Regions from separate parts of the Streptosporangium sp. NPDC049376 genome, predicted to be linked through region 2. Evidence: predicted binding sites of a transcription regulator. Region 2 holds the regulator's gene; the other holds the start of a gene.
The links. The regulator LexA, encoded in region 2, represses DNA repair genes until DNA is damaged. The targets are predictions, from matches to a motif close to TCGAACANNTGTTCGA.
Positions count from the first base shown of each region.

Region 1: a site for LexA is predicted at 11,785-11,800, ahead of recA (recombinase RecA). Genes of this name have one in related genera too.

Region 1 is NZ_JBITMT010000001.1:206,902-221,331, reverse strand. Features, by position in the region: gene ACIBVQ_RS00900 (hypothetical protein) at 240-740, shown strand; gene miaB (tRNA (N6-isopentenyl adenosine(37)-C2)-methylthiotransferase MiaB) at 748-2,247, opposite strand; gene ACIBVQ_RS00890 (amino acid ABC transporter ATP-binding protein) at 2,496-3,251, shown strand; gene ACIBVQ_RS00885 (glutamate ABC transporter substrate-binding protein) at 3,290-4,105, shown strand; gene ACIBVQ_RS00880 (amino acid ABC transporter permease) at 4,157-4,825, shown strand; gene ACIBVQ_RS00875 (amino acid ABC transporter permease) at 4,822-5,718, shown strand; gene ACIBVQ_RS00870 (S9 family peptidase) at 5,853-7,730, shown strand; gene rny (ribonuclease Y) at 7,771-9,390, opposite strand; gene recX (recombination regulator RecX) at 9,828-10,568, opposite strand; gene recA (recombinase RecA) at 10,582-11,676, opposite strand; gene ACIBVQ_RS00850 (hypothetical protein) at 11,947-12,225, shown strand; gene ACIBVQ_RS00845 (hypothetical protein) at 12,268-12,519, opposite strand; gene ACIBVQ_RS00840 (PLP-dependent aminotransferase family protein) at 12,599-14,074, shown strand; gene ACIBVQ_RS00835 (MaoC/PaaZ C-terminal domain-containing protein) at 14,080-14,430, opposite strand, start outside.
Region 2 is NZ_JBITMT010000018.1:33,566-47,995, reverse strand. Features, by position in the region: gene ACIBVQ_RS32250 (alpha/beta fold hydrolase) at 1-1,523, opposite strand, end outside; gene ACIBVQ_RS32245 (TetR/AcrR family transcriptional regulator) at 1,596-2,162, opposite strand; gene ACIBVQ_RS32240 (RNA polymerase sigma-70 factor) at 2,187-3,053, opposite strand; gene ACIBVQ_RS32235 (helix-turn-helix domain-containing protein) at 3,089-4,069, opposite strand; gene ACIBVQ_RS32230 (rhodanese-like domain-containing protein) at 4,173-4,643, shown strand; gene ACIBVQ_RS32225 (VOC family protein) at 4,649-5,041, opposite strand; gene ACIBVQ_RS32220 (MerR family transcriptional regulator) at 5,151-6,068, opposite strand; gene ACIBVQ_RS32215 (vitamin B12-dependent ribonucleotide reductase) at 6,203-9,043, opposite strand; gene nrdR (transcriptional regulator NrdR) at 9,128-9,589, opposite strand; gene ACIBVQ_RS32205 (hypothetical protein) at 10,072-10,422, opposite strand; gene lexA (transcriptional repressor LexA) at 10,622-11,332, shown strand; gene leuS (leucine--tRNA ligase) at 11,409-13,895, opposite strand.

The DNA of each region.
Region 1 (14,430 bases), on a different contig from region 2:
GATCGATCCATATTTGCCGTTTCGCCCGCGCCGGGTTTCCACGCCCATCGGGAAGCCTGTCCGGGGAAAGAGCCGGAAATACCTGTTCTCCAGGGAAAACACGCACAGGACCTCTGGGTGGCGCGCCAAACTGGACGGAACACGAAACGTCCCCCAGTCTCCGACGGCCCCCGAACGCTCCGGGCTCCTGCGGCCCTCAGGGTTCCCGGGCTCTTCGGCCCTCAGGAAGGAAGTGCGGCTTGTCATACTCCGGGAGGGCGCCGTACGCGTGGCCGTACGCCCTGGCGAGCGTGGTCGTGGCCGCCGGGGTGGCGGGGATCAGCGTCGCGATCGTCACCGGCTCGCCCGAGCCGCCCGTCCCCGGGCCGGACCCCGGCCTCACCCGGGTCGTCACGCGGACGCCGGTGGCCGCGCCGTACCCTCCGCCGCTTCCCCCTGGGCCCGCGGCCGTGCTCGTGCCGCCGGTGGCCCGTAAGACGGGACACCGGGCGGAGCGCCTGCCCGCGCACCTGCCCGCGCGTCCGCACCTGCGGCCGCCCGCGCATCCGCAGGGGCGCACCGTGTGGGGTCGTACGCACCCGGCTCCGCGTCAGCTCCCGCGGCACCCGAAGGTCAAGAAACCGATCAGACGGCCCGAGGCCCCCGCGAGGAAGCCCAGGCGGCAGAGCTTCTGCGACATGCTTGACGGCATCCGCCGCGCCTACTGCGACGCCGTGCTCGACGGCCTTGAGGGCCGCTGAACGGCGTTCAGGAACGGACGGAGCAGCCGGAGTCCTGGACCATGGGGGCGGCGGGACGGCCGATCGACGGCATGCCGAGCATGACGCCGGAGCCACCGGTCGCCGCAGCGCCCTGCCTGGCCTGCCAGGCGTCCCCCGCGCGGGTACGGCGCAGTTCGAGAGCGGGCCCGTCGGCCACCAGGTGGTGCGGCGCGGCGTAGGTGACCTCGACGCGGACCATGTCACCGGGCCTGGGCGTCTCGTCCCCCGGGGTGAAGTGGACCAGACGGTTGTCGGGGGCGCGGCCGGACAGGCGGTTGGTCGCCTCGTCCTTGCGGCCCTCGCCCTCGGCGACCAGCACCTCCAGCGTCCGGCCGACCTGCTTGCGGTTCTCCTCCCAGGAGATCTCGTTCTGCAGGGCCACGAGACGCTCGTAGCGCTCCTGCACGACCTCCTTGGGCACCTGCCCGTCCATGGTCGCCGCGGGCGTGCCCGGACGGATGGAGTACTGGAAGGTGAAGGCGTTGGCGAAGCGGGAACGGCGCACGACCTCCAGGGTCTCCTGGAAGTCCTCCTCGGTCTCGCCGGGGAAGCCGACGATGATGTCGGTGGAGATGGCCGCGTCGGGCATGGCGGCGCGGACCCGCTCGATGATGCCCAGGTAGCGCTCGGCCCGGTAGGAGCGGCGCATGGCCTTCAGGACCCGGTCGGAGCCGGACTGCAGGGGCATGTGGAGCTGGTGCATCACGTTGGGCGTCTCGGCCATGGCCGCGATGACGTCGTCGGTGAACGCGGCCGGGTGCGGGCTGGTGAAACGGACCCGCTCCAGGCCCTCGATGTCGCCACAGGCCCTCAGGAGCTTGCCGAAGGCCAGCTTGTCGCCGAACTCGACGCCGTAGGTGTTGACGTTCTGACCGAGCAGGGTGATCTCCAGCACCCCCTGGCCGACGAGGGTCCGCACCTCGCTGAGGACGTCGCCGGGACGGCGGTCCTTCTCCTTGCCGCGCAGCGAGGGCACGATGCAGAAGGTGCAGGTGTTGTTGCACCCGACGGAGATCGAGACCCAGGCGGCGTAGGCCGACTCGCGCTTGGTCGGCAGCGTGCTCGGGAAGGTCTCCAGCGACTCCTTGATCTCGACCTGCGCCTCCTGCTGGACGCGCGCCCGCTCAAGCAGCACCGGCAGCGAGCCGATGTTGTGCGTGCCGAAGACCACGTCGACCCAGGGCGCCCTGCGGACGATCTCCCCCTGGTCCTTCTGCGCCAGGCAGCCACCGACGGCGATCTGCATGCCGGGGTTGCCGACCTTCGAGGGGCGCAGGTGCCCGAGGTTGCCGTAGAGCCGGTTGTCGGCGTTCTCTCGCACGGCGCAGGTGTTGAACACGACCACGTCGGCGACCTGCCCCTCGGGCACGGGGACGTAGCCCGCGTCCTCAAGAAGGCCGGAAAGGCGCTCGGAGTCGTGCACGTTCATCTGGCACCCGTAGGTACGAACCTCGTACGTGCGGGCGCTCTCCACGGTGGCAGTCATCTCAAGACAAGGGTAGGCGCTCCGCCGACCCCAAGGTACGGCCCGAGCCGCCCCGCCTCCCCATGGGCACCGCGCCGGGGATCACCGGGCAGGATCCCGCCGAACCACTCGAACAGCCCTTTATGCCTGTGGATCTCATCGAGATATGACAGAAAACAACAAATCTTTACCCGGAGTAAGGGGGATGTGATCTGATCGGTACCTCAGGGTTAGCCCGAGGTGCCGATCACGGATTTACGTTGTGTTTCATGACGGAGAACGGGGAAGCGACTCCTCTGGTCGTCCTCACGAACGTGAACAAGCATTTCGGCAACCTGCACGTCCTGCGTGACATCGACCTGACGATCTCCAGGGGGGAGGTCGTCGTGGTCATCGGCCCCTCGGGAGGCGGGAAGTCGACCCTGTGCCGGACGATCAACAGGCTGGAGACCGTCGACGACGGCACGGTCACCTTCGACGGGCGCCCGCTCCCCGCGGAGGGCAGGGCGCTGGCCATGCTCAGGGCCGAGGTCGGCATGGTGTTCCAGTCCTTCAACCTGTTCGCGCACAAGACGATCCTGGAGAACGTCACCCTCGGCCCGGTCAAGGTGCGCCGCCTGGGCAAGGCCGAGGCCCGCGCGCTGGGCATGGAGCTGCTGGAGCGGGTCGGCATCGGCGCCCAGGCGGCGAAGTACCCCGCCCAGCTCTCCGGCGGCCAGCAGCAGCGCGTGGCCATCGCCCGCGCCCTGGCCATGAACCCCAAGATGATCCTGTTCGACGAGCCGACCTCGGCGCTGGACCCGGAGATGGTCCAGGAGGTCCTCGACGTCATGATCGGCCTGGCCGCCGACGGCATGACGATGATGGTCGTCACCCACGAGATGGGGTTCGCCCGCCGCGCGGCCGACCGGGTGGTGTTCATGGCCGAGGGCCGCATCGTCGAGGAGAGCACTCCCGAGGAGTTCTTCACCTCCGCCAGGACCGACCGGGCCAGGGACTTCCTCTCCAAGATCCTTACGCACTAGGGCCGCCGGTATCTCTCAAGGGAAGACGAGGTAGCAGGATGCGTGTACAGCGTGCCGGAACCGTGTTGGTCGCGGTGGCCGCCATGGTGGCCGGGCTCACCGCGTGCGGTGGCGGCAGCGGCGGCGGCAAGTTCGTCGTGGGCATCAAGTTCGACCAGCCCGGGCTCGGCCAGAAACAGCCGGACGGCTCGTTCAAGGGCTTCGACGTGGACGTGGCGAGATACGTCGCCAAGCAGCTCGGCTACCGGGACGACCAGATCGAGTTCAAGGAGGCCATCTCGGCCAACCGGGAGCCGTTCATCCAGCAGGGCCAGGTCAACATCGTCGCCGCGACCTACTCGATCGCCGACGACCGCAAGAAGAAGATCTCCTTCGCCGGGCCGTACCTCGTCACCGGGCAGGACATCCTGACCCGCGCCGACGACACGACGATCAACGGTGAGGAGGACCTGAGGAACAAGAAGGTGTGCGGCGCCCAGGGTTCCTCCTCACCCAAGCGCCTGGTCGACAAGTTCGGCGAGGCGTGGAAGAGCCAGTACCTCACCGAGCAGCAGGGCTACGGCGCCTGCCTGCCGCTGCTGGAGAACAAGCAGGTGGACGCGATCTCCACCGACGCGACGATCCTGGCCGGGTTCGCCGCCCGGTCGCCGGGCAAGTTCCGCCTCGTCGGCAAGCCCTTCTCCGAGGAGAAGTACGGCATCGGCCTGAAGCTGGAGGACAAGGACACCCGCGAGAAGATCAACAAGGCTCTGGAGAAGATGTTCGCCGACGGAAGCTGGAAGAAGGCCGTGGACGCCAACTTCGGTGAGTTCGGTAAGTTCTTCACCACGCCGCCGACCATCGAGCGCTACTGACCCGTCCCCGGGCCGGGGCGCGTCCCGGCCCGGGTTCCCTGGAGGGAACGAGTGCAGGCACTCCTCGACGAATTCCCGGCCATTCTGAGCGCCTTCTGGCTGACGATACGGCTCACGCTCGCCAGCGGGGCCGCGGCCCTGGTTCTCGGGACGATCCTGGCCGCGATGCGGGTCAGCCCGCTGCCCGTGCTGCGCGGCATCGGCACGGTCTACGTCAACACCCTGCGGAACACGCCGCTGACCCTGGTGATCGTCTTCTGCGGGCTCGGCCTGGGCCTGGTGCTGGACATCTCGTTCTCCACGAGCCTGTCCACGAACTACCTCTGGCTGTCGATCATCGGGCTGTCCGCCTACACGGCCGCGTTCGTCTGCGAGGCGATCAGGTCCGGGATCAACACCGTGCCGGTCGGCCAGGCCGAGGCGGCCCGCGCCATCGGCCTGACCTTCTCCCAGAACCTCAGGCTGATCGTGCTGCCCCAGGCGCTGCGCGCGGTGGTCGCCCCGCTGGGCAGCATCCTGATCGCGCTGACCAAGAACACCACGATCGCCGCGGCCATCGGCGTGACCGAGGCCTCGCTGACGATGAAGACACTCTTCGAGGCACACGGTGACTCGGTCGTCCCGATCTTCTTCGGGTTCGCCCTCGGCTTCCTGGTCCTGACCCTGCCGACCGGGCTGCTGTTCACCTGGCTGTCCAGGCGGCTGGCGGTGGTCCGGTGAACGCGCCCTCGGCCGACGTCCTCTACGACGCCCCCGGGCCACGCGCCCGGACGCGCAACACCGTGCTCACGGTGCTGGTCGTCGTGGCGGCGCTGCTGGCCGCCTATCTGATGGTGGCCAAGCTGGGTGAGAAGAACCAGCTCGACCCGGCCCTGTGGACGCCGTTCCTGCGGGGCGACGTGTGGCTCAACCTGATCGTGCCCGGCCTGCTGAACACCCTGAGCGCGGCACTGGTCGCCTCACTGATCGCGGTGCCGTTCGGGTTCGTCCTGGGCATCGGGCGGCTGTCCGACCACGCCGTGATCCGCGTCCCCGCGGGTGTGGTGGTGGAGTTCTTCAGGGCGATCCCGCTGCTCATCATGATCTTCGCGGTGATGTACGGCGGGAGCGCGGTCTTCGGGCTGACCGTGACCCCGTTCGCCGCCGTGGTCGTCGGCCTGGTCCTGTACAACGGGTCGGTGCTGGCGGAGATCGTGCGGGCGGGCATCCAGGCCGTGCCGCGCGGCCAGTCGGAGGCGGCCTACGCCGTCGGCCTGCGCAAGGGCCAGGTCATGCGGATGATCCTGCTGCCGCAGGCGGTCACGGCCATGATGCCGGCGATCGTCTCTCAGCTCGTGGTGCTCCTGAAGGACACCGCGCTGGGGTTCATCGTCTCCTTCGAGGACCTGTTGAACGCGGGGGCGCGTGTGCTGCCGTCCAACTTCAACAACCTCATCCCCTCCGTGATCGTCATCGCGATCGTCTACATCATCATCAACCTGGCCGTCGGCGCCGTCGCCACCTGGCTGGAGAGACGCAGCCGCCGAAGCCGCAGGACCACGGCCGCTCCGGTCGAACCCCCCGGGGCGATCGTGGTGTCCGGAACGACCCCCGGCGTCTCCGCGGTCGACTGACGGAGTCCGGGACAAGCTGATCATCACTGTTTGGGAGGCTGCATCAGGTGAGCATGGGAAACGAATTTCCGCACGCCGCGAGGGATGAGGACCATACCGGCGACACGGGACGGGTTATCGGGCAGGATGGCGCCATGTCCCCCGAGCAGGTCGTCCGGCCGTATGCCACCTGGCCCTCTCCCATCTCGACCACGGGTGTCGCCCGGTCGGGGCTGCGCCTGGGGTTCCCGACGGTGTCGGGAACCCAGATGTGGTGGACCGAGGACCGCCCCCTTGAGGGCGGCCGCACCACGATCGTGCGGCAGGAGGCCGACGGCACACGCACGCAGCTCCTGGCGGCTCCGTGGAACGCCAGGACCCGCGTCCACGAGTACGGCGGGCGGCCGTACGCCCTGGTCCCCGGCGGGGGGCTGGTGTTCGCCAACTTCGCCGACCAGCGCCTCTACCTTCTGTCCCCCGGCTCCGAGCCCGAGCCCCTCACGCCGGAACCCGAGCACGAGTGCGGCCTGCGCTACGCCGAGATGACCGTCCACGAAGGGCGGATCCTGTGCGTGCGCGAGCGGCACGACGCCGAAGGACGGGTGAGCCGCTCGATCGTCTCCGTCCCGCTGGACGGCGGGGCCGAGACGCGCGAGCTCGTCGGCGGGAGCGACTTCTACGCCTTCCCCGCCCTGTCGCCCGACGGCGAACACCTGGCCTACGTCTGCTGGGACCACCCCCGCATGCCGTGGAACGGTACCGAGATACGGGTCACCCGGCTCTCCGACGGCCTGACCAGGACGGTGGCCGGAGGCCTTGAGGAGTCGGTCCTGGCCCCCTCCTGGCGCGACGACCTGAGCCTTTACTTCATCTCCGACCGCTCCGGCTGGTGGAACCTCTACCTGAGCGGCGTCGGCGGCGCCCCCGCGCGGGCGCTCCACCCCCTCCAGGAGGAGTGCGCAGGACCGCTGTGGCAGCTCGGCGGAGCACCCTACGCTCCGCTGGCCGACGGGCGGATCGTCCTGCTGCACGGCCGGGGAGACCTGCGCCTGGGCGTGCTCGACCCCGAGGACGGCACACTGACCGACCTCGAAACCCCCTACGACGGCTGGCACCCGTCCCTGTCGTGCGACGGGCGGGCGGTGGCCGCGATCGCCTACGGCCCGGCGATTCCCCGCGCCGTCGTCCGGCTCGACCCCGCGACGGGGAGCGCCGAGGAGTTCCGGCGCGACGCCACCGAGCTGCCCGACCCCGCCTACCTGCCCGTTCCCCGGGCCGTCGAGTTCGACGGCAAAGCCGGGCGCCGGGTGCACGCGATCGTCTACCCGCCCGTCAGCCCCGAGGCCAGGGGCGAGGGGCCCGCGCCGTACGTGGTGTTCGTGCACGGCGGTCCGACCGCGCACAGCATCAGCGCGCTCGACCTGGAGAAGGCCTTCTTCACCAGCAGGGGCATCGGCGTGCTCGACCTCAACTACGGCGGCTCCACCGGGTACGGCCGCGCCTACCGCGACCTGCTGCACGAGCAGTGGGGGATCGTCGACGTCGAGGACGCGGTCTCCGCGGCCGAGTGGCTGGCGGCCGAGGGGCTCGCCGACTCACGGCGGATCGCGATCAGGGGCGGCAGCGCGGGCGGCTGGACGGTCATGGCCGCCTGCTGCGCCTCCGACGCGTTCGCGGGCGGCGTCTCCTACTACGGGGTGAGCGCGCTCGCCTCGTTCGTGACCACCACCCACGACTTCGAGTCCCGCTACATCGACTGGCTGATCGGTGCGGACCCCGCGCTGTACGGCCCCCGCGAACCGCTGGGCATGGTCTCCAAGGTGACCTGCCCGATGCTCCTGCTGCAGGGATTGTCCGACCCGGTGGTGCCTCCGGAGCAGTCTCAGGCCTTCGCCGACGCCCTGGCCGAGCGCGGTATCCCGTGCACCTACCTCACCTTCGAGGGAGAGTCACACGGCTTCCGCCGCGCCGAGACCCGAAGCACGGCCCTGGCCACCGAGCTGGCCTTCTACCAGCAGATCTTCCACTCCTGACGGCTCCGGCACACCGGGTGACCCCGCGCCTGGACGACCCCTATCGGGCGAACTCCGTGGCGCGGGACTCCCGGACCACGGTGATGCGGATCTGACCGGGGTAGGTCAGCTCCTCCTCGACCTGCTTGGCCACATCCCGGGCGATCACCTGGGCCTGGATGTCGTCGATCGCGTCGGGTTTGACCATGACCCTGATCTCTCGGCCCGCCTGCATGGCGAAGACCTTCTCGACGCCGTCGTAGGAGGTGGCGATCTCCTCCAGCCGCTCAAGGCGCTTGACGTACGCTTCGAGGGACTCCCGCCTGGCCCCCGGCCTGCCACCGCTGATCGCGTCCGCGGCCTGGGTGAGCACGGCCTCGACGGTCCTGACCTCGACCTCGTTGTGGTGGGCCTCGATCGCGTGGACCACGTCCTCGTGCTCGCCGTACCGTCTGGCGATCTCGGCGCCGATGAGCGCGTGGCTGCCCTCCACCTCGTGGGTGAGCGCCTTGCCGATGTCGTGCAGGAGTGTGCAGCGCTTGAGCAGCAGAGGGTCGAGCCGGAGTTCGGCCGCCATGATCCCGGCGATGTGGGCGGACTCGACCAGGTGGCCGAGCACGTTCTGCCCGTAGGAGGTGCGGTAGCGGAGCTGGCCGAGGAGGGTGACGAGTTCGGGGTGCATCTCGGTGATGCCGAGCTCGACCAGCGCGTCCTCACCGGCGCGCACGCACAGGTCCTGGACCTCGGCCCTGCTGCGCTCGTGGGCCTCCTCGATGCGCTGCGGATGGATGCGCCCGTCGAGGACGAGCTTCTCCAGCGTCAGCCTGGCGGTCTCTCTGCGGACCGGGTCGAAGCACGACAGCAGGACCGCCTCGGGGGTGTCGTCGATGATCAGATTGACCCCGGTGGTCGACTCGAAGGCACGGATGTTGCGGCCCTCACGACCGATGATGCGGCCCTTCATCTCGTCGCCGGGCAGGTGCAGGACGCTGACGACGGACTCGGCGGTCTGCTCGGTGGCCACCCGCTGGACCGCCAGCGTCACGATCTTGGTGGCGCGCTTCTCCCCCTCTTTGCGGGCCTGGCCCTCGATCTCTCTGACGATCAGGGCTGCCTCACGTTTGGCCTGGTTCTCGATCTCTTTGACCAGTTCGGTCTTGGCCTGCTCGCCGGTGAGCCCGGCCACCCGCTCCAGGACGGCCCTGCGTTCCTGGGCGGCCCGGTCGAGGTCCTCGCGGCGGTCGGCGAGCTCGGTCTCCGTCTCGGCCAGTTTGCGAGCCCGCTCGGCCTGGCGCCTGGCCTCCTCGTCGAGCCGCTGCTCCCGTTCGGCGAGCCGCTTCTCCCTGCGTTCGAGGTCGGAGCGGAACTCCTTGAGCTCCTGCTTCAGGAGCCTGCTCTCGGCCTCCGCCTCCTTGCGCAGCCCTGCGGCGGCCTCCACGGCGGCCTCCGACCTGCGTAGAAGGTCTCCGGCGTCGTTCTCCGCCTTGGCGCGAATCTCGGCGGCCTCCTGCCTGGCCACCTCAAGTTCGGTCTGGATCTCCTCAAGCTGCTCGGGTGAGGGACCGCTCGGCCGTCCCAGTGCTCCGCCGGTACGGCGTAGCAACACGATCAGCGCGGCTATCATCGCCACGGCGAGAACCGCGACCGCGACCGTCAAAGTGACGACCACAACCGAATTCATGCGCGCCCCGCCCTCCTCGCGTTGCCAATAGCAAGACACGAGGCGTCACACGCACGGCACGGAAAGTCCACATGGTGGTATCACCAGGACATATGTCGATCCGGGAGCGACGCCGCATCAGCCCATCCCACCGGCTCTGTCGCCTGCCCGCATCCATGAAGCTTGTTCGTCCGCAATTTACCGTTATGACAATCCGCGCTGCGCGGAGTAACTCCTCACTGCCGTCGAGGTTAAGCGTCAAAGAGGTAACGGGCAAGCAAAGGCGCACCGGGAAACACTCGAACGTGAAGCGACCCCCCTTTCCCCCGTACGGCACGGCCGCAGGACGCACCGGCTCGCCGGCCGCTCAGGTTTCGCCGACGGCGACGACACCCGTCAGGACCGGGGCGGCGGCCGTACGAAATGGGAAGGGGCGCCTGGGGCCACCGGCTCCCGGGTCAATCCTCTGAATAGTCGTGTTCGTCCATGGAAGAGGGTGAGGAGGGGAAATTGTCCGCCTCCTCGCTCTCCAAAGCCTCACGGATCACCCGGAAGGCCAGCCCGGGGCCGTAGCCCTTTCTGGCGAGCATGCCCGCCAGCCTGCGGGTCCTGACCGCGGGATCCAGACCACGGGTCGAGGACAGCCTGCGCGTGACCAGGGCGCGCGCCGTCTCGGCCTCCCGCTCGGGGTCGAGCCGTTCGACCGCGTCCTTGACGATGTCCTCGTCGACCCCTCGGTGGCGCAGCTCCGAGGCGAGCGCCTTCCTGGCCAGCCCCCGCCCCGTGTGACGGGAGCTCACCCACGCCTCGGCGAACGCCTCGTCGTCGATGAGACCGACCTCGGAGAAACGCTCCAGCACCGCCTCGGCGGCCTCCTGCGGCACCTCGCGCCGCTGGAGCGCCTCGGCGAGCTGAGCCCGGGTGCGTGGCGCCATGGTCAGCAGCCGCAGGCAGATCGCCCGCGCCACCGCCTGCGGATCGGCGTCGGGCCCCCGGGCCGCCACCGACCCCTCGGCCGGACCGTCGGGCAGGAGACCGTCCCCCTCCCCCGCGCGCCCGGCGCGCCTCCCCCGGGCACGCGTGCCCCGGGAGGAGCCCTGGCCGCGCCGGTCCCGCCGGGTGTCCTCCGAGTCGGGCCAGGCACCCCAGTCTCGCGGCCCGGCCTCACCGGCCGGACCGGAATCAGGTCCCGTCGTCATCGGTCAGCCCGGATCAGGCGTCGCCCGGCTTGGGGGTCGAGGCCTTGGAGCCACGGCCGGAGGAGGCGGCGGGGGCCGGAGCGGCGGGCGGCGGGGTGGCCGGGCTGTCCAGGCGGGGGCCGATGCCGAGCTTCTCCTTGATCTTCTTCTCGATCTCGTTGGCGATGTCGGGGTGGTTCTTCAGGAAGTTACGGGCGTTCTCCTTACCCTGGCCGAGCTGGTCGCCCTCGTAGGTGTACCAAGCACCGGACTTGCGGACGAAGCCGTGCTCGACACCCATGTCGATCAGGCCGCCCTCGCGGGAGATGCCGACGCCGTAGAGGATGTCGAAGTCGGCCACGCGGAAGGGCGGAGCCATCTTGTTCTTGACGACCTTCACCCGGGTGCGGTTGCCGACCGCCTCGGTGCCGTCCTTCAGCGTCTCGATGCGGCGGATGTCGAGACGGACCGAGGCGTAGAACTTCAGCGCCTTTCCACCGGTCGTGGTCTCGGGCGAGCCGAACATGACGCCGATCTTCTCGCGGAGCTGGTTGATGAAGATCGCGGTGGTGCCGGTGTTGTTGAGCGCGCCCGCGACCTTGCGCAGCGCCTGGGACATCAGGCGGGCCTGGAGGCCGACGTGGCTGTCGCCCATCTCGCCCTCGATCTCGGCCTTCGGCACCAGGGCCGCGACCGAGTCGATGACCAGCAGGTCGATGGCGCCGGAACGGATCAGCATGTCGGCGATCTCGAGCGCCTGCTCACCGGTGTCGGGCTGGGAGACCAGCAGCGCGTCGGTGTCGACGCCGAGCTTCTTGGCGTACTCGGGGTCGAGGGCGTGCTCGGCGTCGATGAAGGCCGCGATGCCGCCGGCCCGCTGGGCGTTGGCCACGGCGTGCAGGGCGACCGTGGTCTTACCGGAGGACTCGGGACCGTAGACCTCGATGATGCGGCCCCTCGGGAAACCGCCGATGCCGAGGGCGACGTCGAGCGCGATGGAACTGGTCGGGATCACCTCGATGGGCGCACGTGCCTCGTCACCGAGTCGCATGACGGAGCCCTTGCCGAACTGCCGCTCGATCTGGGCGAGGGCGGTCTCAAGCGCCTTCTCGCGGTCGTTAGCTGCCATGGGAGCCCCCCTGGAGGGTCGCGGGTTGGATCGGTTGCCAGAAAGCTACGGGGTGCCACCGACATTTTCCGGAGAGCACGCCGAGGAGCGTCAGCGCGTCCAATATAGCCGAACGACTGTTCGAGCGAGGCCGGACGACAGCGCATGTTCCGGGGCGTGCGGGACGACCCACCCCATCCGGAAGGCGATATTTCCGAGAATTCCCCCATGCCTGTTGTCAGGGGGCTGACCTGGGGCGATCCTGGGGGCAGCCGACTCTGAGGTGCCGACGTGACCAGCACGTTCAGCCAGCAACGCCTGACCTACCTTGGGTCCCTGTCCGCCGAGCTGTCGCGGCAGGGGCTGGCCAGCCGCATGGTCGGCGGGGACGACCCGGTGCTGTGGGTGTGGCATCCGGAGAGCCTGAGACAGACGATCGTCTTCGCCACCCCGGCCGGAGACGGATGGCTCTTCCTGTGGTCCCCCGACGGCCGGGAGAAGGCAGGGAACCCCCGCGGGACCGCGGAGTCCCTCGACCGGCTGTTGAGCGCCCCCGACCCCGGCCCCTGATCCGCGCACGGCGAAACGCCGCCGCCCGGGGGGCCGGGGAACCTACGGGTGACGCACGCCGACCGTCCCGCGCGGGCCGGACGCCCTTACCTCCGTCGCCCTCCGCCGTGGCGTACGTCGTCCGGCCCGCGCCCGCCCGGTCTGCCTGCCGGTTACGGCGGTGACGACCGCGCGCTCCGGCGGATAGGGATCGGCGGGTTTCCAGTCCCGGCCGTCACGGGTGTCCGCGCCGAAACGCGGCACAACCACGGCCAGGAACACGGCCGCGGCCAGGAAAAAGAGAAAATTGGTCATTTTCCAGTCCACTTCCATTGCCCACTGCGTCCATTCTTGGCACCCTTGGCACAAGTGGCCAGATCCAGTAGAGGGAAAAATGGACCGCATTTCCACCGAGCGTGACATCGTCGCGCTCCTCGGTGACTGGGCGTCGGGCCGAGGCCCTCTCTATCGCAAGCTCGCGGACGCGCTGGCGCAGGCCGTCGAGGACGGCCTGCTCCTCCCCGACGACCGGCTGCCCTCCGAGCGCGGGCTGGCCGACGCGCTCCAGGTGAGCAGGGCGACCGTGGTCGCGGCCTACCAGGAGCTGCGGGGCGCGGGCCTGCTGTCAAGCCGGCAGGGAAGCGGCACCAGGATCGCCTCGGACGTCAAGGTGCGCAGGCCGACCGCCGACGGGCGGGTGCCCGGTGGCACCGCGATGACCATCTTCCAGCGGCTGATCGACGGCCCCGGCGAGCTGATCTCCGTCGCGGTCGCGGCGGGCGGGGCTGCGCCCGAGCTGGCCGTCGCGCTGCGCGAGCTGGTCCGCGACGACCTGGACGACCTGCTTTCCGGGCCCGGCTACCACCCCTCCGGGCTTCCTGAACTGCGTGAGGCGATCGCGGGTTACCTGACGAGGAACGGCCTGCCGACCGCGCACGACGAGATCGTGGTGACGACGGGCGCGCACCAGGGCCTGGTCCTGGTGACCGAGCTGTACGTCAGCCAGGGGGCGACGGTGCTGGTCGAGTCGCCCAACTGGCCCGGTTGCCTGGACGTGTTCCGCTCCGCCGGGGCGCGCCTGGTGACCGTACCGCTCGACGAGGAGGGGCCTGAGATCCACACGCTCGGCGCCATGTTGCGGGAGCGCAAACCCTCGCTCCTCTATCTCATGCCGACCTACCACAACCCGACCGGGGTGCTCATGTCGGCGGCGCGCAGGCGCAGGATCGCGGAACTGGCCGCCGAGCACGAGGTGCCCGTCCTTGAGGACAACGCCTACATGACCTACCACGCGGAACCGGGGGCCGTACCCGCGCCGCTCGCGGCCTACGCGCCGCACGGCACGGAGATGCTCTCGCTCGGCTCGCTCGCCAAGGCCGTCTGGGGCGGCCTGCGCATCGGGTGGGTCCGCGGGCCCGCCGAGATCGTGCAGCGGCTCTCCCGGCGCAAGGTCCTCGCCGACATCGGCAGCCCGGTGATCGACCAGGCTCTCGCGGCCAGGCTGATGCCCCGCCTCGACCGGATCCTCGCCGAACGGGCCAAGGAGCTCGGCCTGCAGCTCGACCACATCGACGCCCTGCTGCGGGACCGGCTGCCGAGCTGGCGCTGGCGGCGCCCCGACGGCGGCGGCGCCCTGTGGGTCGAGCTGCCCGGTGTCGACGCCATGGCCTTCGCCCAGGTCGCCGTACGGCACGGCGTCGACGTGGTGCCCGGAGCCGTGATGGACCCGGACGGCGGGCACACCAACCACATCAGGCTGCCCTTCACCTTCTCCCCCGAGATCCTCGACGAACTCGTCCACCGGCTCGCCCGTGCCTGGTCGGAGATCGCCAGGCACGGGCCCGCGCCCGCCGTACAGGTCGTGGTCTGAGACGGCTAGGGGTTCGCGGCCTGGCGTCTGCGCATCAGGCCGTAGATCATGATCCGCATGACCGGCCGTTCCCGGTCGTCGAGGAACTCCCCGCGCTGCTGGAGGATCCCGCAGTCGGGCCTGGACAGGGAGGCCGCGAGCCCGACGACCGTCACCCGGCCGGTCAGGACGTCCCCCGGTCTGACCGGCCGCAGCCAGCGCAGCTCGTCCACGCCCGGGGAGACCTCCGCCTCGGCGTGCAGCAGTACCCCCTCCGTGTAGAGCCTCATGAACGTCGCCGTCACGTGCCAGCCGCTGGCGATGAGGTCCTCGTGGTCGAGGTGACGGGGCTGCGGATCGTACGCCTGGGCGAACCG
Region 2 (14,430 bases):
GCCCGCCGCAGTTCCTCCCTGGCCGCGTAGCCCGCGCGCATCGCCCCGATCACCCGCCGGGCGGCACCGGGGCGACGCAGGTCGGCGAGCGCGCCCTCGGGCACGCCGAGTCTGCCCGCCAGCCGCGCCGGGGACGTCCCGCGCAGTACGGCGGCGCCGAAGGCCGAACGGGCCGGCCACCCCGCCGGAGCCTGCAGGAAGGCCGGGGCCAGGAGCACGACCGCGGAGATCCGCTCAGGACGTGCGAGCGCGTAGCGCAGGACGGGCCCGCAGGCGAAGGAGTGCCCGACCAGCACCGGGCGCGTCCCCGCCGGTTCGAGCAACGCCTCGGTCCACTCCCCCAGTGAGCGGGCGGGCGAGGAGCGGCCGAGTCCCGGCAGGTCGGCGGCCAGGACGGGACCGTCGAGCGACTCGCTCACCTCCGCCCAGGAGCGGGCGTCGAGCGGCAGCCCGTGCAGCAGCACGTACCGGGGACTCTCCCGCTCCCCCGCCACCCAGGTACGGCTGCCCGCCACGTCCCGGAACCCGTACGGCCCGCGTGGCGCCTCCCCCTCCCCGAACCCGGCCCCGACCAGCCCGTCCGCCCAGGTCCTGAGCATCTCCTCCACCGGGGGCATGCGCAGGCCGGCCCGCTCGGCGAAGGCCAGGGCGGGGGCCGTGTCGTAGCGGTCGCCGGACATGAACGACAGCGTCTCCGGGTCGGCGCCGGTCAGGGCGCGGGGCAGCCGCCGTACGAGAGGGACCGGGATCGTCGCGCGCGGAGGGCGGACTCCCAGGTGGGCGGCCAGGAGCCCGGCCAGTTCCGGCAGGTTCGGCGTTCGGTCGTCGAGCACCCAGTAGGCCTCGCCCGCCGTCTCCTCGTGGCCGGGCACCTCCGCCATGAAGCGGGCCAGGTAGCCGATGTCCACGGCCGGCAGGAAGGTCCTGCCGTCCCCGGGCAGCAGGGGCAGCCGGCCACGCCACAGGTCGCGCACCACCGAGGCGAGGCCGATGAACTGCCCCTCACCGGTGACCGAACTGGGGTTGACGACGGTCAGCGGGACGCCGAGTTCCGCGGCGCGGGCGCGCACCGCCGCGTCGCCCTCCCGTTTCGAGGCCTCGTAGGCCCCGTCACGGCGGTAGTCGGGAGGACCGCCGCTGACACGGTAGCCGCTGACGTGCACCAGGCGCCGCAGCCCCTGGCGGGTGGCCGCCCAGTCGGCCACGTTGACCGCCCCGGTCACGTTGGCCGCCCTCGCCTCGGCGATGCCCAGTCCGAAGGCGAAGCGTGCCGCGGTGTTGTAGACGTCGCGCACCCGCCCGAGGTCCGGCGCGGCGCCGAGCCCGAGCCCGGGGACGGCGATGTCGGCGGTCACGACGGTCAGCCGCGCGGTGTCCACGCCCTGCCCGGCGAGCCAGGAGGTCAGCCGGTCCGCCGGTCCGCGCAGGGCGGCGGCCACCACGCGCTCCCTGCGCAGGAGTTCGGCGACCAGGGAGCGGCCGATGAATCCCGCCGCGCCGAAGACGATGGAGTCGGGGGTCACGCGATCACCTCATAATAGATCGGTCTACATATTTCATGGACATACGAAGGGAGCCGGGGAGAGGTCCTGGCGTTACGGCCTCAGCAGCGTGGCGATCCCGCGCGCCACCCGGTCGAGCGGCTCCCGGCTGCGATGCGCCCTGGCCAGCAGCAGCGCGCCCTCGATCAGGGCCAGGACCGTGGCGGCCGTGTCGGCGGGCTCCGGGTGCCCGTCCACGGCCAGCCGGTGACGCAGCGCCTCCTCCCACGAGCCGTAGACCTCGGCGCAGATCTCCTGGAGGGGGTCGCTGACGGCCGCCATCTCCAGCGCCACCGTGGCCACCGGGCAGCCCTTGCGCCACCCGGAGGCCTCAAGCCGGTCGCCCAGCAGTGCGAGCACCCCGGTGACCAGGCTCACGGCGTCGGGCGCGGACTCGGCAAGCTCCCGCACCATCCGGCCGACCTCGTGACCCGCCCGCCGTACGGACTCACCGACGAGCTGGTCCTTGCCGCCGGGGAAGTGGAAGTAGAGCGAGCCGCGCGGCGCTCCGCTGGCCGCGACCACCTGGTTCAGCCCGGCCCCGAAGTAGCCGCCGCCCTCGATCAGCTCCCGCGTCGCGTCGAGCAGCCGCGTCCTGGTCTCCTCACCCTTGCGTCCCATGGCCCAAAAAATAGACCGGTCTGCTTATTCTTGGCAACCCGGGGCGGTGAAGCGCGAGAGCTTGTCCGGATTCAGCACGGCCCGCACCGCCGTGATCCGCCCCTCCGTCACCTCGATCGCGAAGACCGCGACGACCACGTCCCCGGCCCACACCACGATCCCCTCCTCGCCGTTGACCTCGGTGTGGGCGAACCCGCCCCCGGGGCCGAACTTGGCGGCGATCCCGGCCAGGAAGCGGACGACCTTGTCCCGGCCCTCCACGGGGCGCAGCGCGGCGCCGACCCGGCCACCGCCGTCGGACCAGACGACCACGTCGACGGCGAGCAGCCGCTCAAGCTCGGCGAGGTCGCCGCCCCGCGCGGCGTCGAGGAACCGCTCGACGATCCTGCGCCGCTGCTCCCCGGGCACGTCGAACCTCCGGGGCTCGCCCATCCGCTTCCTCGCCCTGATCAGGAGCTGGCGGCAGTGGGTCTCCGAGAGGTCGAGCACCTCGGCGATCTCGCGGTAGCCGTACGAGAAGGCCTCGCGGAGCACGAAGACGGCGCGCTCCGGAGGGGTGAGGCGCTCAAGCAGCGTCAGGAACGCCATGGAGACCGCGTCACGTCGCTCGGCGGTCTCCAACGGGCCGAGTGCCGCCGACTCGACGGGCTCGGGAAGCCAGGGGCCGACGTAGCTCTCACGGGTGGCACGGGCGGCGGTCAGCCGGTTGAGACAGAGGTTGGTGACCACCTTGGCCAGCCACGCCCCCGGCGTCTCCACGTTCCGCCTGTCGGCGGTGTGCCAGCGCAGGTAGGCGTCCTGGACGACGTCCTCCGCCTCCGCGGCCGAACCGAGCATCCGGTAGGCCAGGCCGAACATCCGCCGCCGCAGTTCCTCGAACTCATCGACCATCCGTCCAGGGTCCCAGAGCTCAGCGGGCGCCCGGCTCACGGGGACTCCCTGAAGGCCCTGCGGTAGGCCGAGGGCGAGGTGCGCATCGTCCTGGCGAAGTGGTGCCTGAAGGTCACGGCGCTGTCGAAGCCCACCGCCGCCGCGACCTCCTCGATCGAGGCGGAGCCCGACTCCAGCGGCTCCAGGCTGGCCGCGATCCGCTGGGAGATCACCCAGCGCAGCGGGCTCGTCCCGGTCTGGCGGGCGAAGTGCCGCAGAAAGGTGCGTTGCGACATGCGGGCGGCCCCGGCCATCCCGGCGACCGTGATCGGCTCGGCCAGGTGCCCGAGCGCCCAGGCCATCGCGACGGCCACCGCGTCGTCCCCCTCCGCGGGCGCCACCGGGGCCTGGACAAACTGGGCCTGCCCGCCCTCCCGGTGCGGCGGGACGACCAGCCTGCGCGCGACCGAGTTGGCCACGCCGGGGCCGTGGTCGGTGCGGACCAGGTGCAGCAGCAGGTCGAGGCCCGCGGCGCTGCCCGCGCTGGTCAGCACGTCCCCGCCGTCCACGTACAGGACGTCGGGGTTGACCCTGACCAGCGGGAACCTCTCCCTCAGCAGGTCGGCGTACCTCCAGTGGGTGGTCGCCTCACGCCCGTCGAGCAGCCCCGCGGCGGCCAGCGCGAAGGCCCCCGAACAGATCGACACGATCCTGGCCCCACGCCCGTGCGCCGTCCGCAGCGCCCTGACCAGCTCCGCGGAGACCTCCCCCCGCACGTCCGCGACCGCGGGCACGATCACCGTGTCCGCCGCCGCGGCCACGTCGAGCCCGTGCCCGGCCCGCATGGTGAACCCTCCGACGACCCGCAGGTCGGCCGGGGTCTCGGCGCAGACCGTCAGCTCGTACCAGGGGACGTCGAGTTCGGGCCTGGGAATGCCGAAGATCTCCACCACGCAGCCGAGTTCGAAGGGGGCCATGCCGTCGAAGGCGACGGCGGACACGGTGTGCGCCCGCCGCGCCGGGAAGAGAAGCGACATGGCGGGATATTAGCGATAAGCGGCGTTCACGCCACTGGCCGGAGGGGCGCCGTGCGCGAAACCATGTCTCACGCACGGCACCGTTCTCCGAGAAAGGCATGTGATGTCCGCCCCCTCATCCGCCGTCACCGCGGTCCCCGCCGCCGAGAGCACCACGGCGATCGCCCACTTCGCCGCCCGGCTCGCCTTCGAGACCGACGTCTCCGACGTGGCCGCCGACCTGGCGGCCGGAGTCCCGGACGTCGTCGTGGTCGACACACGTGGCGTCCAGGCCTGGCTTCAGGGCCACGTCGCGGGAGCCGTACACCTGCCGACCGGCGAGATCGCCGCCCGCGCGGCCGAGGTGGTCCCCACGGGGGCGACCGTGGTGACCTACTGCTGGGGACCGGGCTGCAACGGCGCCACCAGGGCGGCCCTGGAGTTCGCCAGGCTCGGTCACCCCGTCAAGGAGATGATCGGCGGCTTCGAGTACTGGGCCCGGGAGGGCCTGCCCGTCGAGACCTCGGAGGGGGTCTCCCGGCGTGCGCCCGACCCGCTGACTGCCCCTGTCCTCGGCGTCTCCTGCGCCTGCTGACGCCCTCAGCCGTTCGCGGCGAGCAGGTCGACGCCGTTGCCGTCGGGGTCGTGGACGATGGCGTACCGCTGCCCCCAGAACGCGTCCCAGGGCTCCTTGTGGCCCTCGTAGCCCAGGGAGACGAGTTCGTCGTAGGCGGCGTCCACCTCGGCGGGGGTGTCGAACTCGAAGGCGAACGCCGTCCGGGAGCCTCCGGTGGGCGGCCGCCAGCCCGGGTCGAAACTGTGGAGCGTCTCGACCGTGTCCCAGACGAGCTTCAGCCCCCCGGGCAGTTCCGCCTCGACGTGCGGCTCCCCGTCCGCCTCCGGCGGCAGGTCCAGGCCCAGCCGGCGGTAGAACGCCAGCGACCTGGCCATGTCCTTGACGACGATTCCCACGAAACTCAGACGTGCCCGCATATCAGTGTCTTTCCGGTTGGGGTGCCGTGCTCGGTGCGCGCGTCCCGGGGCCGCGCACGGCCCAACCTAACCGGAGGTCACATCCACGGTCTTGCAGGAATCAGACGACTCACGCCTCGGCGGACGCCCTGAGCGCGGCGGCCAGCCAGAGGAAGGCCGCCACGGCCGGAGGGAACGGCGGGCGCCCGTTGATGGCCCCCACCAGCTGCCAGTACCGCTCGACCCGCAGGTCGCTGAACAGCTCCACCTGCTCGGCCAGCCGTACCCGCTCCTGTGCCCGGGTCTCCGGCGCGACGATCAGGTCGAGTACGGCCCGCCCCTCGGCCGAGTCCGGCGCGACCCCCGCCGCCTGGGCCGGGACGGCGTGCTCCATGACGGCCTGGTGGTCCAGCGGGTCTGCGGGGCTGTCCGCGTTCTGGCCCGCCACCACCATCTCCCTGACCCGGCGCTGGAAGTCCTCGTCCTCGACGAGTTCCGCCAGCTCCATCCAGGCGTCCACCTGCTCCGGGCTCGGCTCGTCCGGCAGTTCGGTGTTCACCTGCCGCATGCCGTTCGCGATGCCCAGCGCCGGGCCCTCGCCGGGGTCGACCCCGGCGAGGACGCGGTCCACGAAGTCATCGATGATCTGCTGCCGCTCCCGCGCGGACAGCCTGGCCAGTCTGTGCATCAGTGACACCTCCTCGATCGTGCTGCCGCGCTTGGCGACCGTGCTCAGCACGGCGCGGCGCAGCCGCAGGGTACGGATCTCCGCCTCAAGCGCCGCGACATGCGTCTCGGCGACCTGGGCGACTGTCGTGGCCCGGCACAGGACCTCCTCGACCGCCTCAAGACCGAACCCGAGTTCGCGCAGGGTCCTGACGAGGTCGAGCCGGGCGACCGCCCGCGCGTCGTAGAGACGGTAGCCGCCCGCGGACCGCCCGGTCGGCGGCACCAGACCGCTGTCCGACCAGAAACGGATCGTCCGCACCGGCAGTCCCGTACGGCGGGCGAGCTGCCCGATCGTGAAAAGCTCCGTGCCTTCGCTCACGGCACCACTGTGCCGTCTCCACTCACTGGAGACTCAACTCCCTTTTCCCGCGATGCTCCCTTTCCCCGCGATCGGGAGAGACGACGGGGAGCCGGTGAGCCATGTGGCTCACCGGCTCCCCGGTTCAGGCCGTGTCAGCTGCAGCCGCTGGTCGAGCCGCAGCCCTCGCAGACGTAGCAGCTGCCCGCGGGACGCATCTTGGTGCCGCAGGTCATGCACAACGGCGCGTCGGCGGTGCGGCCCTGGTGCGACTCCAGGGAGCCCGCGGCGCGCTCGGGGGCGGCCACCTCGACGGTCTGGGCGCGGGTCTCGGAGCGGGGCTGGGGCCGCTCGATGGGCGCGGAGGTGGCCAGCTCGGCGATGACCTCGTCCGCGGCGATCGGGGCCGGGTCCTCGCCCCGCTGCTGGGCGGCGCGCTCGGAGGCCGAGAAGATCCCCAGGGCGGCCCGCTCGTCGTAGGGCAGGTGGTCGAGCGCCAGGCGGCGGAAGATGTAGTCCATCACCGAGGCGGCCATCCGGATGTCCGGATCGTCGGTCATGCCCGCCGGGTCGAAGCGCATGTTGACGAACTTGCCCACGTAGGTCTCCAGCGGCACGCCGTACTGCAGGCCGATGGAGATGGCCACGGAGAAGGCGTCCATGACGCCCGCCAGGGTGGAACCCTGCTTGGACATCTTCAGGAAGACCTCGCCGAGACCGTCGTCGGGGTAGGACGAGGCGGTCATGTAACCCTTGGCGCCGCCCACCGTGAAGCGGGTGGTGGTGCTGGGCCGCTGGTTCGGCATCCGGCGCCTGGTCGGACGGCTGACCTCGACGACCTGGACCTCGGGCTCGGCCGGCTCGGCCTTCTCCTCGGTCTTCTTGCCCGCCGCCGACAGCGGCTGGCCGACCTTGCAGTTGTCGCGGTAGACGGCCAGGGCCTTCAGGCCGAGCTTCCAGCCCTCCATGTAGACCTGCTCGATGTCCTCGACCGTCGCGGACTCGGGCAGGTTGACGGTCTTGGAGATGGCACCGGACAGGAACGGCTGGGCCGCCGCCATCATCCGCACGTGGCCCATCGGCGCGATGGCCCGCTCTCCCATGGCGCAGTCGAACACCTCGTAGTGCTCGGGCCGAAGACCGGGGGCGTCCACGACGTGGCCGTGCGCGGCGATGTACTCGACGATCGCCTCGACCTGCTCCTCCTGGTAGCCGAGCTGGCGCAGCGCCCGCGGGATCGTCTGGTTGACGATCTGCATGGAGCCGCCGCCCACGAGCTTCTTGAACTTGACCAGGGCGAGGTCGGGCTCGATGCCGGTGGTGTCGCAGTCCATCATCAGGCCGATGGTGCCGGTCGGCGCGAGCAGCGAGGCCTGGGCGTTGCGGTAGCCGTTCTTCTCGCCGAGCTTGAGGCAGTCGGCCCACTGGCGGGAGGCCTCGGTGTGGATGACCCGGTCCATCCCGCCCAGGGTGCGCAGGTCGTCGTTGGCCGCGGCGTGCTTGCGCATGACGCGCTTGTGCGCCTCGGCGTTGCGGGCGTAGCCCTCGTACGGCCCGACGACCGCGGCCAGCTCGGCGCTGCGGCGGTAGGAGGCGCCGGTCATCAGCGAGGTGATGGCCCCGGCGATGGCCCGGCCGCCCTCGGAGTCGTAGGCGTGGCCGGTTGCCATGAGCAGCGCGCCCAGGTTGGCGTAGCCGATGCCGAGCTGACGGTAGGCCCGGGTGGTCCGGTCGATCTTCTCGGTCGGGAAGTCGGCGAAGGTGATGGAGACGTCCATCGCGGTGATGATCAGCTCGGTGAGCTTCACGAAGGCCGCGACGTCGAAGGTGTCGTCGTCCCTGAGGAACTTCAGCAGGTTGATGCTGGCCAGGTTGCAGGAGGAGTTGTCCAGGTGGAGGTACTCGGAGCAGGGGTTGCTCGCCGTGATGCGGCCGGTCTCCGGGCTGGTGTGCCAGTCGTTGATCGTGTCGTCGTACTGGACGCCGGGGTCGGCGCACTCCCAGGCGGCCTGGGCCATCTTCCTGAACAGGGACTTGGCGTCGACCTTCTCGATCACCTCGCCGGTGAGGCGTGCGCGCAGCCCGAAGTCACCGCCGTTCTCGACGGCCCGCATGAACTCGTCGGAGACGCGCACGGAGTTGTTGGCGTTCTGGTACTGGACGGAGACGATGTCCTTGCCGCCCAGGTCCATGTCGAACCCGGCGTCGCGCAGCGCGCGGACCTTGTCCTCCTCGCGCGCCTTGGTCTCGATGAACTCCTCGATGTCGGGGTGGTCGACGTCCAGGACGACCATCTTGGCCGCGCGGCGGGTGGCGCCGCCGGACTTGATGGTGCCCGCCGAGGCGTCGGCGCCGCGCATGAAGGAGACGGGGCCGCTGGCCGTACCGCCGCTGGAGAGTAGTTCCTTGGAGGAACGGATCCGGGAGAGGTTCACCCCCGAGCCCGAACCGCCCTTGAAGATCACACCCTCTTCCTTGTACCAGTCGAGGATGGACTCCATCTGGTCGTCGACGGCCAGGATGAAACAGGCGCTGACCTGCTGCGGGGAGGCGGTGCCGACGTTGAACCAGACCGGCGAGTTGAAGCTGAAGACCTGGTTGACCAGGGCGTGCTTGAGCTCGTGGTCGAAGATCTCGGCGTCCTCCTCGGTCGCGAAGTAGCCCTCCTCGACCGCGGTCCTGGTGTAGACGCCGACCACCCGGTCGACGAGCTGCTTCAGGCTCCACTCGCGCTGCGGGGTGCCGACGGCGCCCCGGAAGTACTTGGTGGTCACGATGTTGGCGGCGTTGACCGACCAGGAGTCGGGGAACTCGACGCCCCGCTGCTCGAAGTTGACCGAGCCGTCCCGCCAGTTGGTCATGACGACGTCACGGCGTTCCCAGGTCACCTGGTCGTACGGGTGCACCCCGGGCGTGGTGAAGATGCGCTTCATCTTCAGTCCCTTGCGTGGCCGCTTGCCCCCGCGCGCGACCGCGCCGTTGACCGTCTCCGTCATGACTTCCCCCTTCCGAGGCTCCATGGAGCCCCCAGTCGGACCAGTTCAACACGCCGCGTACTCCCCCGGCGCCCGGGGACTGACTCAGTCGCGCCGCGCGGAACGCTCGGCGCGCAGCTGTTCGATCTCGGCCTCGAAGTCGGCCAGGGTCTCGAAGCCCCGGTAGACGGAGGCGAAACGCAGGTACGCCACCTCGTCGAGCTCGCGGAGCGGGCCCAGGATCGCCAGCCCGACCTCGTGGGCCGCGATCTCCGCGGCCCCGGTCGCCCGGATGCTCTCCTCGACCCGCTGGCCGAGCTGGGCCAGCGAGTCCTCGCTCACCGGGCGCCCCTGACACGCACGCCGGACACCGGCGATCACCTTGTCCCGGAAGAACGGCTCGGTCACCCCGCTGCGTTTGCTCACCATGAGCAACACCGTCTCCTGCGTGGTGAACCTGCGCCCGCACTCCGGGCAGGTGCGCCTGCGCCGGATGGCGCTGCCGTCCTCGGTCGACCGGCTGTCGATGACCCGCGTGTCAGGATGACGACAGAACGGACAGTGCACGCGTGTCGCCTCCCTGACTTGCCCAGCGGCTCATCTTCCTCGCGTTGCTCCGCCGGCTCTGCGATCTCCGTGTGGAGACGCTCACGCACGCCCTCGAATGGTCGAGATGCGGTAATAGAAACACAATCTATGGTGGAGCGGAATGATGAAGCCACTAGATGTTGTGGTCCAACCGTAGGAGTGTCGGACCATGAACGCAAGTTAGGAAGGGCCTGCCGAGCGAAGTCGCCGATCAGCGCAGCTCAAGGGCGTCAGCCGGGCGTGTCGCCCTTCCGGTGCGGCCCCGCGGGCGCCGTCCGGACATGCGGCACCCCTCCCCGGGGCATGCGAACGGGCCGATCGCCGAGATCCATTATCGGGTGAGCCCGGGGCGCGTCGTCACGCTCCGTCGTCGGCGCCCCCGCCCGCCCCTCCTCGGAACGCCAGGACCCCCACTGGCCACAGGGCCCGCAGAGGCCCGTCGAGGCGCCCCGGAAAGCCTCCTAGGAGGCGAGGGCCGCGTCCAGGAGGGCACCCGCCCAGAAGGCCGCCAGAACGAGGAGCACGAGCGCCAGGACCGCCACGACCCTCCCCCTGCGGGTCAGCCTGACCGGGGCACGCCTCCGCCGGACGGTCGCGTGCACCACCCTCCCCCCGGCGACGGCCCGCCTCCGCGCAACCGCCGGAACCGTACGGCCCGCACGCCCCGCGGCGGTCCCACGGGGACGCGCGACGGGCCGCCCTCCCCCCGCCGCCCCACGGCCCGCGTCCTTGGCGGCCGCCTCCCCGGTGCCCCTGACCAGCGTCAACGTGGGCCTGGTTGTCCTCGTGGCCGCCTTCACGGTGCCCCCCATCTCTTCGACCTGGCCGAACACATGTCGAAGAAAGATCGGCGAATCGAACACGATGTCGATCGAACTCCCGTACGATGTTGTACACCACGCCGCCACCGATTTCGAGGACCATTCGAACAAATGTTTGAGTATGATCTTCGGCGGAGGTACGGTCGCTGTGTGCGACGCAACCAATACAGACCGGGAGCGAGGAGATCATATGAGTGAGCGCGACGAGAGCGGCGCGGCCGTCAGTGACCTGACGGTGCGCAGGCGTGACTCCCTCGGCCTCACCCCCAGGCAGCGCAAGATCCTTGAGGTGATCCGCGACTCGGTGCAGCAGCGCGGCTACCCGCCGTCGATGCGCGAGATCGGCGAGGCGGTGCAGCTGACCAGCACCTCCAGCGTGTCGCACCAGCTGACGGCCCTGCAGCGCAAGGGCTATCTGCGCCGCGACCCGCACCGCCCGCGTGCCCTGGAGGTGCGCCTGCCCGGCGAGCCGGTGCTGTGGGTCGACCCCGACACCAACGCCGAGGAGACCTCGGTCAACCGCCCGACCGCGGCCTACGTGCCGCTCGTCGGCCGGATCGCCGCCGGCGGCCCGATCCTCGCCGAAGAGAGCGTGGAGGACGTCTTCGCCCTGCCCAAGCAGCTCGTCGGCGAGGGCACCCTCTTCCTGCTCCAGGTCACGGGCGACTCCATGATCGACGCCGCGATCGCCAACGGCGACTGGGTGGTCGTCCGCCAGCAGCCCGTCGCCGACAACGGCGACGTGGTCGCCGCGATGATCGACGGCGAGGCCACGGTCAAGACCTTCAAGCGCAAGGACGGCCACGTCTGGCTGGTTCCGCACAACACGAACTACGACCCGATCCCCGGTGACGAGGCCACCGTCCTGGGCAAGGTCGTGGCGGTGCTGCGCAAGCTCTGAGGCGCCCCGGCGGCATCTCTCCCGGAACGCGAGGAGTGACCCTCAAACCGAGGGTCACTCCTTTCTGCGTTCACGATCAGGGAACGATGTTGACCAGCTTGGGGGCCCTGACGATGACCTTGCGGGGCGCGCCGGACAGGAAGGCCTGCACCTTCTCCGACGCCAGCGCCAGTGCCTCCAGGTCGGCATCGGAGATCTCCGGGGAGACCTCCAGACGGTCACGGACCTTGCCCGCGACCTGTACGACGCAGGTGACGGTCTCCTGCACCAGCAGCGCCGCCTCCGCGACCGGCCACCCGGCGGTCGCGACGGAGGCGGGGTGCCCCAGCCGCTCCCAGCCCTCCTCCGCCGCGTACGGCGCGACCAGGGACAGCATGACCGCCAGGGTCTCCGCGGCCTCGCGCACCGCCGGGTCGGCGGCACCGGGGCCCGAGTCGATGGCCCTCCTGGCGGCGGTCGTCAGCTCCATCATCCTGGCGATCGCGACGTTGAAGCGGTGCGAGTCGAGCAGCTTGGTGACCTCGTCCACGGTCCGGTGGACGACCTTGCGCAGCTCCAGATCACCGGTGGAGAAGGCGACGCCGGGTGCGGATCCCGCACCGGCCTCGGCCATGACGCGGAAGGCCCTGGCCAGGAACTTCTGCGACGCGGCCGGGGAGACGTCGGCCCAGTCGATGTCGTCCTCGGGCGGGCCGGCGAACAGCACGGTCAGCCTGACCGCGTCGACGCCGTAGGTGTCGATCTGCTGGCCCAGGTCGACCCCGTTGCCCAGCGACTTCGACATCGCCTTGCCCTGGTTGATGACCTGCCCCTGGTTCAGCAGGCGCAGGAAGGGCTCGGTGAAGTCGAGCATGCCCATGTCGTGCAGGACCTTGGTGAAGAAACGCGAGTACAGCAGGTGCAGCACCGCGTGCTCGACACCGCCGACGTACTGGTCGATCGGCCCCCACCTGCGGACCTTCTCCACGTCGAAGGGACCGTCCAGGTAGGTCGGATCCACGTAACGCAGGTAGTACCACGAGGAGTCGACGAAGGTGTCCATCGTGTCGGTGTCACGCTTGGCGGCTCCGCCGCACTTGGGGCAGGAGACGTTGACCCAGTCCTCGGCCGAGGCCAGCGGGGAGACACCCTTGGGCGCCAGCGCCTCACCACGCATGTCGGGCAGGGTGACGGGCAGCTGGTCGTCGGGGACCGGGACCTCGCCGCAGTCCGCGCAGTGGATGATCGGGATCGGGCAGCCCCAGAAACGCTGGCGGGACAGCAGCCAGTCACGCAGGCGGAAGTTGACCGCAGCCCTGCCGGTCCCGCGCCCGGCCAGCACCTCGATGATCCTGTGGATGGCCTCGGCCTTGGACAGGCCGTCCAGCGGCCCCGAGTTGACCAGGGTGCCCTCACCCGCGGTGGCGATCCCGGTCTCCCCCGGGTCGGCCATGCCGGTGTGGACGACGACCCGCACCGGCAGGTCGAAGGCGCGGGCGAAGTCGAGGTCGCGCTGGTCGTGGGCGGGAACCGCCATGATGGCGCCGTGGCCGTAGTCGGACAGCACGTAGTCGGCCGCCCAGACCGGCATGCGCTCGCCGTTGACCGGATTGATCGCGTAGCGGCCCAGGAAGACGCCGGTCTTCTCCTTCTCGGTGGACAGCCGGTCGATGTCGGACAGCTTGGCGACCTCGGCCCGGTAGATCTCGAAGGCCTTCCGCTGCTCGTCGGAGACGATCTCCTCGGCCAGCGGGGCGTCCGGGGCGACGACGAAGAAGGTCGCGCCGTACAGCGTGTCGGGGCGGGTGGTGTAGACCGTGACCGGCTCGTCGCGACCCTCGATCACGAAGTTGACGTCCGCGCCCTCGGACCTGCCGATCCAGTTGCGCTGCATGGTCAGCACGCGCTCGGGCCAGCCGCCCTCCAGCTGGGCCATGTCGTCCAGCAGCCGGTCGGCGTAGTCAGTGATCTTGAAGTACCACTGGGTCAGCTCCCTGCGGACGACCTCGGCGCCACAGCGCTCGCACCTGCCTCCGACGACCTGCTCGTTGGCCAGCACGGTCTGGTCGTTGGGGCACCAGTTGACCAGGCCGCCCTTGCGGTAGGCCAGGCCGCGTTCGAAGAAGCGCAGGAACAGCCACTGCGTCCACCGGTAGTAGGTGGCGTCGCTGGTGTGCAGGCGGCGGGACCAGTCGAAGGAGACCGCGTAACGCTTGTAGGAGGCCGCCTGGGTCTCGATGTTGGCGTAGGTCCACTCGGCCGGGTGCGCGTCACGCTTGATGGCGGCGTTCTCCGCGGGCAGGCCGAAGGAGTCCCAGCCGATCGGGTGCAGCACGTTGTAGCCGCGCTGGAACCAGTAGCGCGACACGATGTCACCGATGGCGAAGGCCTCGGCGTGACCCATGTGCAGGTCGCCCGAGGGGTAGGAGAACATGTCGAGCATGTAGCGACGCTCACGCGGGTCCGCGGGGTCGTCGGAGGCGTGGAACGGGTCCAGTTCCTCCCACCGCCGCTGCCACTTGACCTGCAGTGCCTGCGGATCGTAGTGCTGCTCGTCGCTGTTCACGTCGGCTCGCTCGCTCACGTCAATCTTCCCTCGGTATACGTCTGCTGCGATGATCTGACCCGTCCGGCCCAATAGAAAAACCCTCCGCTCATGCGAAGGGCAGCCGCACCGGCGGGCGTCTAACGCCGAGAAGGCCGATGCGGCCCGGTAAGCAGCAGGGTCGCGGCACGCATACGGCAAGACTATCGCAGTCCGCAAGCCGTATTCGTGGCCTGGGGAAACGAATTGGATCACGGTAAACGGAGGACGCCCGTCCGGCGATCCAGCACAATAAGAGCAATCACGTGCCTGGAGCGGGCCGAGACCTGATGGGGACACATCCGTTGTGACCTCGCATGTCCCGTCAGTTTACTCTTCTCACCGTGGCACACTCAGTCGAGCCGGGGCAGGGCCCGGATCCCTTGGAGGCCGGCCTGCCGATGCAGGATCCACCGACCGACCCCACAGGACTCCAGTTCAGGGGGGCGTTCTCCGGTTTCCCTGCGAACATCCCTGCCTCCCGTGAGACCATGCCGAATACCCATAATTCGGGCACCCGTGCGGAAGGTAAGGA